DNA from 2 places in the Pseudarthrobacter defluvii genome. Region 2 is predicted to be linked to the other one. Evidence: predicted binding sites of a transcription regulator. Region 2 holds the regulator's gene; the other holds the start of a gene.
What was found. The regulator HrcA, encoded in region 2, represses chaperone genes, less so after heat shock. The targets are predictions, from matches to a motif close to TTNGCACTCGNNNNNNNCGAGTGCNAA.

Region 1 (4,408 bases), 1.2 Mb from region 2:
AGCGAAAAGGAACTGCTGGACCTGGCGGCCAGGGAGGCCATCCTCAACGCGTCACTGACCAAGTTCGTCCGGCCCTCGGGCGTGGGGCCGTGGACGCTGGAAAGCTTCAACGTGGCCGACCATCTGGCGGAGCAGGGCGTCGAGGTCACCCAGCACGCGGGAGACACCAGTGTCCGCCCGCGCTGAAGCATCCGGCCCCACCCTGGTGACGCCGTCGCTCCTGCGGGAGTGGCCGCTGCCGGCGCCGGGCGCTGATAAGTATTCCCGCGGGTCGGTGCTGGTGGTGGGCGGGGCCCGGGCCACCCCCGGGGCAGCCCTCCTGGCCGGCACCGCATCCCTGCGCGCCGGGGCCGGGAAGCTCACACTGGCGGTGGCCGAATCGGTGTCAGTGCAGCTGGGGGTGGCCGTGCCCGAGTGCGGCTCGATCGGACTCCCGGAAACCGCCGCTGGCTCTGTTAAGCCGGAACTGGACCGGATTTCCTCCTACCTGGATAAAGCCAACGCCATCCTGGTGGGCCCGGGCCTGGACGATCCCGACCTTGCCAATGAACTTCTGGAAGCGTTGCTCAGCCGCGAGGGCGGCGAGGGTAGTGGCGCCCAAGGCGACGCCGGCGCGGGGGAAGGTCCCGCCGTCGTCCTCGATGCCTACGCGCTGGGTGCCCTGGTGCCGCTGGAGGACCAACTTGGCCCGTGGCACGGAAGGCTGATCCTCACCCCAAACCCGACGGAAGCGGAGGTCCTGCTGGGGCGGGACGTAAATGACCTCGAAAAGGACCTGGCCGAGATTTCCGCCAGGTTCGGCGCCGTGGTCAGCTGCCAGGGCCTGATAACCCAGCCGCCCGGCCTGAACCCGGACGAGCCGGAGCTGTGGAAGATCACCACAGGGTATGGCGGGCTGGGCACGTCCGGCAGCGGCGACGTGCTTGCGGGAGCCATCGCCGGGTTCCGTGCCCGCGGAACCACGGGCGCCCAGGCAGCCTGCTGGGGAACCCACCTGCATGCAGCCGCGGGGGACCGCTTGGCCAGCAGGATGGGACCGCTCGGCTTCCTGGCCCGCGAACTGGCTGACGAACTGCCCGCCCTGATGCTGGAATTCAGCGTCTGACGCAGGCCTGCCGCATGCGCTGTCACGCGGATGGCCCCCGGCTCAACCCGGGGGCCACCGTGTCGGAAGGTTAAGGCCTACGCTGCCGATGCGCTGTCTGGCGCTGTGGCGTTGCACAGATGGCGATTCGCCCCAAAAAGGCAGTCAACAGATGTGCCCGCCTCCCGAGCCTTTTGTCGGACCTCTTCGGATCCTGCACCGGGCGGGATCCCTGCCGGCTATGCGGAGATCTCCTGCTTTGCCCCCTTCGTTTCAATCTCGATCTTGCGCGGCTTGGCCTTTTCGGCCACCGGGATCCGCAGCGTCAGGACGCCGGCGTCGTAGCTGGCCTTGACCTTGTCCGCGTCCAGGGTGTCGCCGAGGACCAACTGGCGGCTGAAGACGCCGCGCGGCCGTTCGGCGGCGATCAGTTCGGTGTCCTTGCCCACGGGATCGGGCCGTTCCGCCCGCACCGTCAGGACGTTCCGTTCCACATCCAGGTCCACCGAATCCACCGCGACGCCGGGCAAGTCGAAGGCCACGACGAATTCCTGGTCCTCACGCCACGCGTCCATCGGCATCGCTGCCGGGCGTGCGGTGGTACCGAGGACCTGCTGGGCCAGCCTGTCCAGCTCGCGGAACGGATCGGTTCGCATCAACATGGCTTCCCTCCTCGTAAGAGATGGTCCAACACTCTTTCCACATCAGCCTTATCTGTAGTGGCTGATATAGATTTTTTAGCACTGCAGCAGGAGGTCTTCAAGGGGGTTCAGCCGCGGATTTCCTGCCTATTTTTGGGTCCGAAGCGGGCCTGATTTTCGCGACGTCCGCAGCATGAAGAGGGGCCTTCCGCGCAGCTGCTGCTGCGCGGAAGGCCCCTCTTCGGAGTCACTGTTCTGCGGGTTTACCGTCAGTCCCTGGTGGGATCCGGGCGAAGCGGCGCGGGCCCTGGATCCGGCACCGGCAGCGGGCCGGGCGCCGGCGGTGCCGGGAACGGGTTGGGGGACGGCGGACCGGGCGGCTGGGTGGGATCCGGTGAGGTGGGCTCCGGACCGGGTTCGGGCGGAAACGGCTCAGGTTCGTGCACTGGCGGGATGGTCATGGAACTTCCCCTCTCATGCTGGACTGATCTGTCTTGAACTGACCAGACTACGCCCGCAATCCCTCCGCAACTACCCTCCCCACCCCGGTTGCTCTATCAGTTTTGGTCCCTAAAAGGCCGCTTTAGGAGCCATAAGTGATGGAGCATCACGACGGCGGAGGGTCGCCTTGACCCCGGAGCGTACCTAGTCCCGGGCTGCACCGACCAGGCGGAGCCAGTCGAGCAGCTGGGCCGGGTCCACCCCGCCGCAGCGGAAGCCCACGTAGCCGTCCGGGCGGACGGCAACAATGCCGGCGCCGGGGTGGCTGGTGAGGCGGTGGACGTGCAGCAACCGGGGCTGGCTGTCCACCGCTGGAAAGCTGCGGCCGGCACCCAAGGCCACCGGGCCGGCGTCGCGCCCCAGCAAAAGGTGAATGCCCGGCACGGCGGTCAGCTCGTGCAGGCGGATCACCTGTCCGTCAACCGACACCACGGCATCGGGCAGCCGCTCGCCCGGCCGCGTCCACCCGCTGGCCCCGGGTGTAACGTCGCGCGAGATGGCACTGTTCCGGTAGTTCACGAAGGGCTGCGCCAGCAGCCTGACTCCCCTCGCGATGAGCCACCGCCGGCGAAGCAGGATAGGCATGACTGGAGCCAACGCCGGCAGGATGGTGCGGACCAGGCGGGCTGCCGGATGCGGCGAAGCTTCGCCGAAGAAGATCAGGTGCGTCAGCGCCAGCACCCGCCGGGCTGCGGTCAGCCGCTCCCGCCCGTAGCTTTCCAGCAGTTCCGGCAGCGGTCTGCCGGCGGTCGAGGCGAACCCCAGCTTCCAACCGAGGTTGAGGGCGTCCAGGATGCCGTTGTTCATGCCCTGTCCTCCCGCCGGTGAGTGGGCGTGGGCGGCGTCGCCGGCCAGGAAGACGGGGCTGCTCCCGAACGTGCTGGCAATCCGGTGCTGCAGCGGGACCTGGGCGGACCATCCCACCTCACGCACGGTGGCTCCCAGGCCCGACTCATTCACCAGCCGCGCCACCTCCGCCGGCGGCACGGGCGGACCAAGCTGGCCGAAGCGGGCGCTGGAGCCCGGGACCGCCGGGCGGGTGGCCAGCATCCGCCACGTGGCACCCTCGCCCAGCGCGAAGAGGAAAGCCAGCCCGGCACGCCCCACCGCCACGTGCAGCAGTCCGGGGTCCAGGGGGCCAGCAAGTTCGAGGTCGGCCAGGACGGCCTCCACCCGGTACGGGCCTCCGCGCCACTGGGCGCCGGTGATGCCGCGGACGGTGCTGGACTGTCCGTCGCAGCCGGCCAGGAAATGGGAGAGGTGCTGTTCAGGCCCGCCGGCTCCACGGAGCTCCGCGTGGACCTGGCCGCGGCTTTGCCGGGCCGGTCCCCCGCCGTTGTTCCGGTGCAGTCCAACGAATTCCACGCCCCAGTCCACCGCCACACCCCTGTCCTGCAGCGCCTGCCACAGCACCTCCTCGACGTCGGCCTGCCGGACCAGCGTCAGGTGCGGGAAGGCAGTGTCCGGAAGGTCTGCGTGCCCCAGCCGGGCTTCAACCACCCGCCGGCCCAGGTGGATCTGTGCTTCGGGTGTGGTGTCCGCGCGGTCCAGCAGGTCAGCGGTTACGCCCAGCGGGCGTAGTCCTTCCAGGGCCCGGGCATGCAGCATCAGCGCCCTTGACGGGCGGGCCCGGCGCTCCCGCCGGTCCACCACCCGCACGGTGGCACCGTGGGCGAGGGCCTGGAGGGCGGTGGTGAGCCCGGCGGGACCGGCGCCGACCACTAAAACGTCCGTGTCCGCCGTCGTGCTTTGCCCCCTAGGCATGCGCGCCCGGCCGTCACTCTTGCGTGCGGAGCCGCCACCAGGCGTGGTCGGTTCCGGCGGCCGCAATCCTGGCCGGGTCCGCCAGCACCTCATCGCGGCGGAGCCCGGGAAGCACTTTGTAGCTGATGGAGCCGGGAACGCTGACCAGTTCCAGGACCCGCCAGAGGGCCGAAGCATACTTCCGGGCGGGCTCCGCGCCGTCCCACTCGTACAGCCCGCGGTAGGCGCCAAAGGTGTCGTGGGCGCACCAGAGCTTGTTCACAAAGCCGGGGAAGCCCACGAAGAGAGGGGTGTTCAGGATGCTTTCCGCCTCGAACAGGCGGTGTGCACGGCCCCGGACCAGGCGCAGCGTGAACGCCACCACCAGGACGCAGGGCTCGGCGGGCTGGCGGCGGACGGCGGTCTCCCGATAGACCCG
Region 2 (4,408 bases):
CACCCGCGTGTCCTTTGGCATGCAGTCCGCCGTTCCGCACGTCCTCAAGGTCCTTGACCGCACCCACACGCCGAGCCGGGTACCGCAGGTGGTGCAGTGGGCCCGGGAAGCCGGCCTGGCCGTCAGCCTGGACCTGATCTACGGCACGCCGGGGGAGACACTGGCCGACTGGCGCCACTCCCTGGAGACGGCCCTGTCCTACCAGCCTGACCACATCAGCGCCTACGCGCTGATCGTCGAGGAAGGGACCAAGCTGGCAGCCCAGATGCGCCGTGGCGAAGTCCCGGGAATTGACGACGACGACCACGCCGACAAGTACGAGCTCGCCGACCAGCTGATCACCGAAGCAGGGCTCGGCTGGTATGAGGTCAGCAACTGGGCGCGCACTCCGGATCAGGCGTGCCGGCACAACCTGGCCTACTGGCGGGGAGACGACTGGTGGGGGATCGGCCCCGGCGCACATTCGCACGTGGGCGGGGTCCGCTGGTGGAACGTCAAGCACCCGTCCGCCTATGCCAACAGGCTGTCGCAGGGGCTGTCGCCGGCTGCCGGCAGGGAAACCCTGGATGCGGAAACCACAAACCTGGAAAAGGTGATGCTCGAGGCGCGCCTGCAGTCAGGGCTCGAGGTGTCAACGCTTAGCGCTGCCGGGCGGCATGAGGTGGCCGGGCTGATCGCGGGCGGCCTGGTGGAGCCCGCTGCCGCTTTCCGGGGACGCCTGGTCCTGACCCTCAAGGGCAGGCTGCTGGCAGACGCGGTGGTCCGCCGCATCCTCCCGGACTGACCTGGGCCGCTACTTGATCCAGCGCAGGTTGTACTGGTAGCGGTGCGGTTGGCCGCGGTTGACGTGGATGCCGGCGGCCACCGAGAAGCACGTGAGCGCCACCCAGATCAGTGTGGCGATGACCGCGAAAATGTTCCCCACGTAGGGGATGAAGACCAGGATGTTGGCCAGGACCGCGGCGATGGTGGGCGGCAGGCTGAAGTTCAGCGCTTCCTTGGACTCCTGGGCGGTGAACGGCCCGCGGTCGCGGAAGATCAGGTAGATCAGCAGCGACGGGATACACCCCAGGATTCCGCCGAAGTGAGCCAGCGTGGCCCATTGGCGGTCTTCGCTGGCCGTAAGCGGCAGGGCGTTGGCGGGTACGCCATGGTACTCGGAACGGCCCTGGCCGTCCCTGTGATCACGTGCGTTTTCTGCCACAGTCTGTGTCCTTCTGAGGTGCAAGTTGGTGCTGACTACTACCAAGAATACTGGCTTTGCGGCCGTCGCCCGCCCGTCAGGGCACGGTGAGGAAATCAATGACTTCCTCAACCCGGCCCAGCAGCGACGCTTCGAGGTCCGCGTACGTGCGTACGGCACCGAGCAGCTTCTGCCATCCGAGGCCGATGTCTTCCTTCGTGGCGTGGGGCCAGCCGAAGGCATTGAGGATCCCGGTCTTCCAGTCCTGCCCGCGGGGGATGGCGGGCCATTTTTCGATGCCCAGGACTGCAGGGCGGATTGCCTGCCACACGTCCACGTACGGGTGCCCGACGATCAGGACGTTGCCGGCCGCGCCCGGGGACGCCATGACGGCGTGGGCGATCCGGGATTCCTTGGAATCGGGAACCAGGTGGTCCACCAGCACACCGAGTCGGCGGCCCGGGCCGGGCCTGAAGTCCGCGACGGCAGCGGCCAGGTCGTCGATGCCGTGGAGGGGCTCGACGACGATGCCTTCCACGCGCAGGTCGTCTCCCCAGACCTTTTCCACCAGTTCGGCGTCGTGCTTGCCTTCCACCCAGATCCGGCTTGCCTTGGCAACCTGGGCGCGCTGGCCGGAGACGCGCACCGAACCGGAGGCAGTCCTGCCGGCGGGAGCACCGACGGCCGCCTTGGGCGCCGGCGGCATCAACCGGATGGGCTGGCCCTCGAGGAGGAAACCGAACCCCAGCTTGAAGGACCGCGACTTTCCGCGGCGGTCCTCCAATGCAACGACGTGCATTCCGCCGGACTTCTCCACGCGGGTGACGGCGCCCACCCAGCCGGACTGTACTTCCTCAAGCACCATGCCGCGCTCCACGGGGACCTCGGGCAGCTCCGTCCGCGTGGGAGCGGAAATGCCCCGGGGGCCCCAGTTCTGGTAATCCATGGAATCGATCCGCCTAGCGCTAGCTCCTTAGCCCGGGAGTTTCGCCCGGAGCGGTACCAATGCTAACAACGGGCCGAGGCATAATAGACTGTTAGCACTTAGGCATGTCGAGTGCTAACCCCCGGGTGGCACCGGGCGGGGCGGGCGGCCCCGGACCATGGATGGAGGTGGAGAGTGAGCGAGCCACGCAAACTGGAAGTACTGCGGGCCATCGTGGAGGATTACGTCCACTCCCGCGAGCCGGTTGGGTCAAAGGCCCTGGTGGAGCGGCATCATCTTGGCGTTTCCAGCGCCACCATCCGCAATGACATGGCCGCGCTGGAGGACGAGGGGCTGATCACCGCCCCCCATACCAGCGCCGGCCGGATCCCCACCGACAAGGGCTACCGGCTCTTTGTCGACCAGATCTCGGCAGTCAAGCCCCTTTCGGCTGCAGAACGCCGTGCCATCCAGACCCTCCTGGAGGGCGCGGACGACCTCGACGACGTACTGGACCGAACCGTTCGGCTGCTGTCGCAACTGACCAACCAGGTGGCCGTGGTCCAGTACCCGCACCTGAGCAGGGCACTTGTCCGCCACATCGAATTCGTGCTGCTGGCACCGCGGAAGGTCCTCGTGGTCCTCATCGCCAACAGCGGCAAGGTGGAGCAGCGCGTCATGGACGTCGGCCAGGACCTTGGCGACGAGGCGCTGGCCGAGTTGCGCACCCGTTTCCTGGCTGCCCTGGGGGGAACCCGGCTGAGCCACCTCGCCCAGGCCCTTCCCGCCGTCGTGGCTGCAACGCCCCACTCGCAGCGCCAGGCGGCACACGCGCTGGCCGTCGGCCTTGAGGGGCTGGCGCAGAGCAGTCGGGAAGACCGCATGGTCATGGCCGGCACCGCCAACCTCGCCCGGTCCAATGTGGACTTTCCCCTCAGCATTGGCCCTGTGCTGGAGGCGCTCGAGGAACAGGTGGTGATGCTGCGGCTGTTGAGCGAGATGGCCCAGGACCACCGGGGCGTGGCTGTCAGCATCGGAAGGGAGAACCCCTACGACGGGCTTGCTGAGGCCTCCGTGGTGGCCACCGGCTACGGTCCGGACAGCGCAGCCAAAGTGGGAATCCTCGGTCCTACCCGAATGGACTATCCCACCACCATGGCCGCCGTCAGGGCGGTAGCCCGCTACCTTTCGAGGATTTTGGGGCCCTGACTCTTGGCTGCCGGAGCTTGCTCCGGCTGTGAAACAAGAGCCCTGGCCGACCAACTGAACGCAGTACAACAAGGAAGAGACACGAATTTTGAGCAGCCACTATGACGTCCTTGGAGTCTCACCCGAAGCTACGGGCGAAGAGATCAAAAAGGCCTACCGCAAGCTGGCCCGCACCCTTCACCCGGACGTTAACCCAGGTGCCGACGCTGCAGAGCGGTTCAAGGCGGTAACGCACGCCTACGAGGTCCTTTCCGATCCCCAGAAGCGCAGGATCTACGACACCACCGGCAATGAAAACGGCACGGACAACGGTTTCGGCGGCGCCGGTTACGCAGGCCAGGGATTCGCGTTCCAGGACATTTTCGACACCTTCTTTGGCGCCGGTGGTGCCTCGGGTCCGGCGTCGCGCGTCCGCCGCGGCCAGGACGCACTCATCAGTGTCCGGATCGACCTCCGCGACGCCGTATTCGGAGTCAACAAGAAGCTCGAGGTGGACACCGCTGTGGTCTGTCCCACCTGTGATGGATCCTGCTGCCGTCCCGGGACCCAGCCGGAACGCTGCGACATCTGCGGCGGCAGCGGCCAGGTCCAGCGGGCCGTCCGCTCCATCCTCGGCCAGGTCATGACGGCAGCCCCCTGCGGCACTTGCGAAGGCTTCGGCACTGTCATCAAGGATCCCTGCAACGAATGCAGTGGCCAGGGCCGCATCCGCAGCCGCCGGTCGCTGACCATCAAGGTTCCCGCCGGTGTCGCCACCGGTACCCGCATCCAGCTCTCCGGCCAGGGCGAGGCCGGCCCTGCAGGGGGCCCGGCGGGCGACCTGTACGTCGAGATCCGCGTCAACAACGACCCCACGTACGTGCGCGAAAGCGATGACCTGCACGCCACCCTGCACATCCCCATGACCGCTGCGGCCCTGGGCACGGACGTCAGCCTCGAAACCTTCGACGGTACCCAGGAGATCGACGTCAAGCCGGGAACCCAGTCAGGCGAAATCATCACCCTGCGCGGCTTGGGTGTTACCCACCTGAGGGGCTATGGCCGCGGCGACCTGAAGGTGCATCTGCAGGTGGACACCCCGGCCAAGCTCG

Region 1: the regulator HrcA is predicted to act here: its motif matches at 1,822-1,848, upstream of JCQ34_RS15385 (Hsp20/alpha crystallin family protein).

What each region holds. Positions count from the first base shown of each region.
Region 1 covers NZ_CP066362.1:3,302,535-3,306,942, forward strand. Annotated here, with positions in the region: gene JCQ34_RS15375 (histidine phosphatase family protein) at 1-186, shown strand, start outside; gene JCQ34_RS15380 (NAD(P)H-hydrate dehydratase) at 170-1,105, shown strand; gene JCQ34_RS15385 (Hsp20/alpha crystallin family protein) at 1,324-1,746, opposite strand; gene JCQ34_RS15390 (hypothetical protein) at 1,995-2,186, opposite strand; gene JCQ34_RS15395 (FAD-dependent monooxygenase) at 2,371-3,990, opposite strand; gene JCQ34_RS15400 (hypothetical protein) at 4,004-4,408, opposite strand, start outside.
Region 2 covers NZ_CP066362.1:2,141,907-2,146,314, reverse strand. Annotated here, with positions in the region: gene hemW (radical SAM family heme chaperone HemW) at 1-784, shown strand, start outside; gene JCQ34_RS09880 (DUF4870 domain-containing protein) at 794-1,204, opposite strand; gene JCQ34_RS09875 (DUF3097 domain-containing protein) at 1,281-2,129, opposite strand; gene hrcA (heat-inducible transcriptional repressor HrcA) at 2,304-3,317, shown strand; gene dnaJ (molecular chaperone DnaJ) at 3,406-4,408, shown strand, end outside.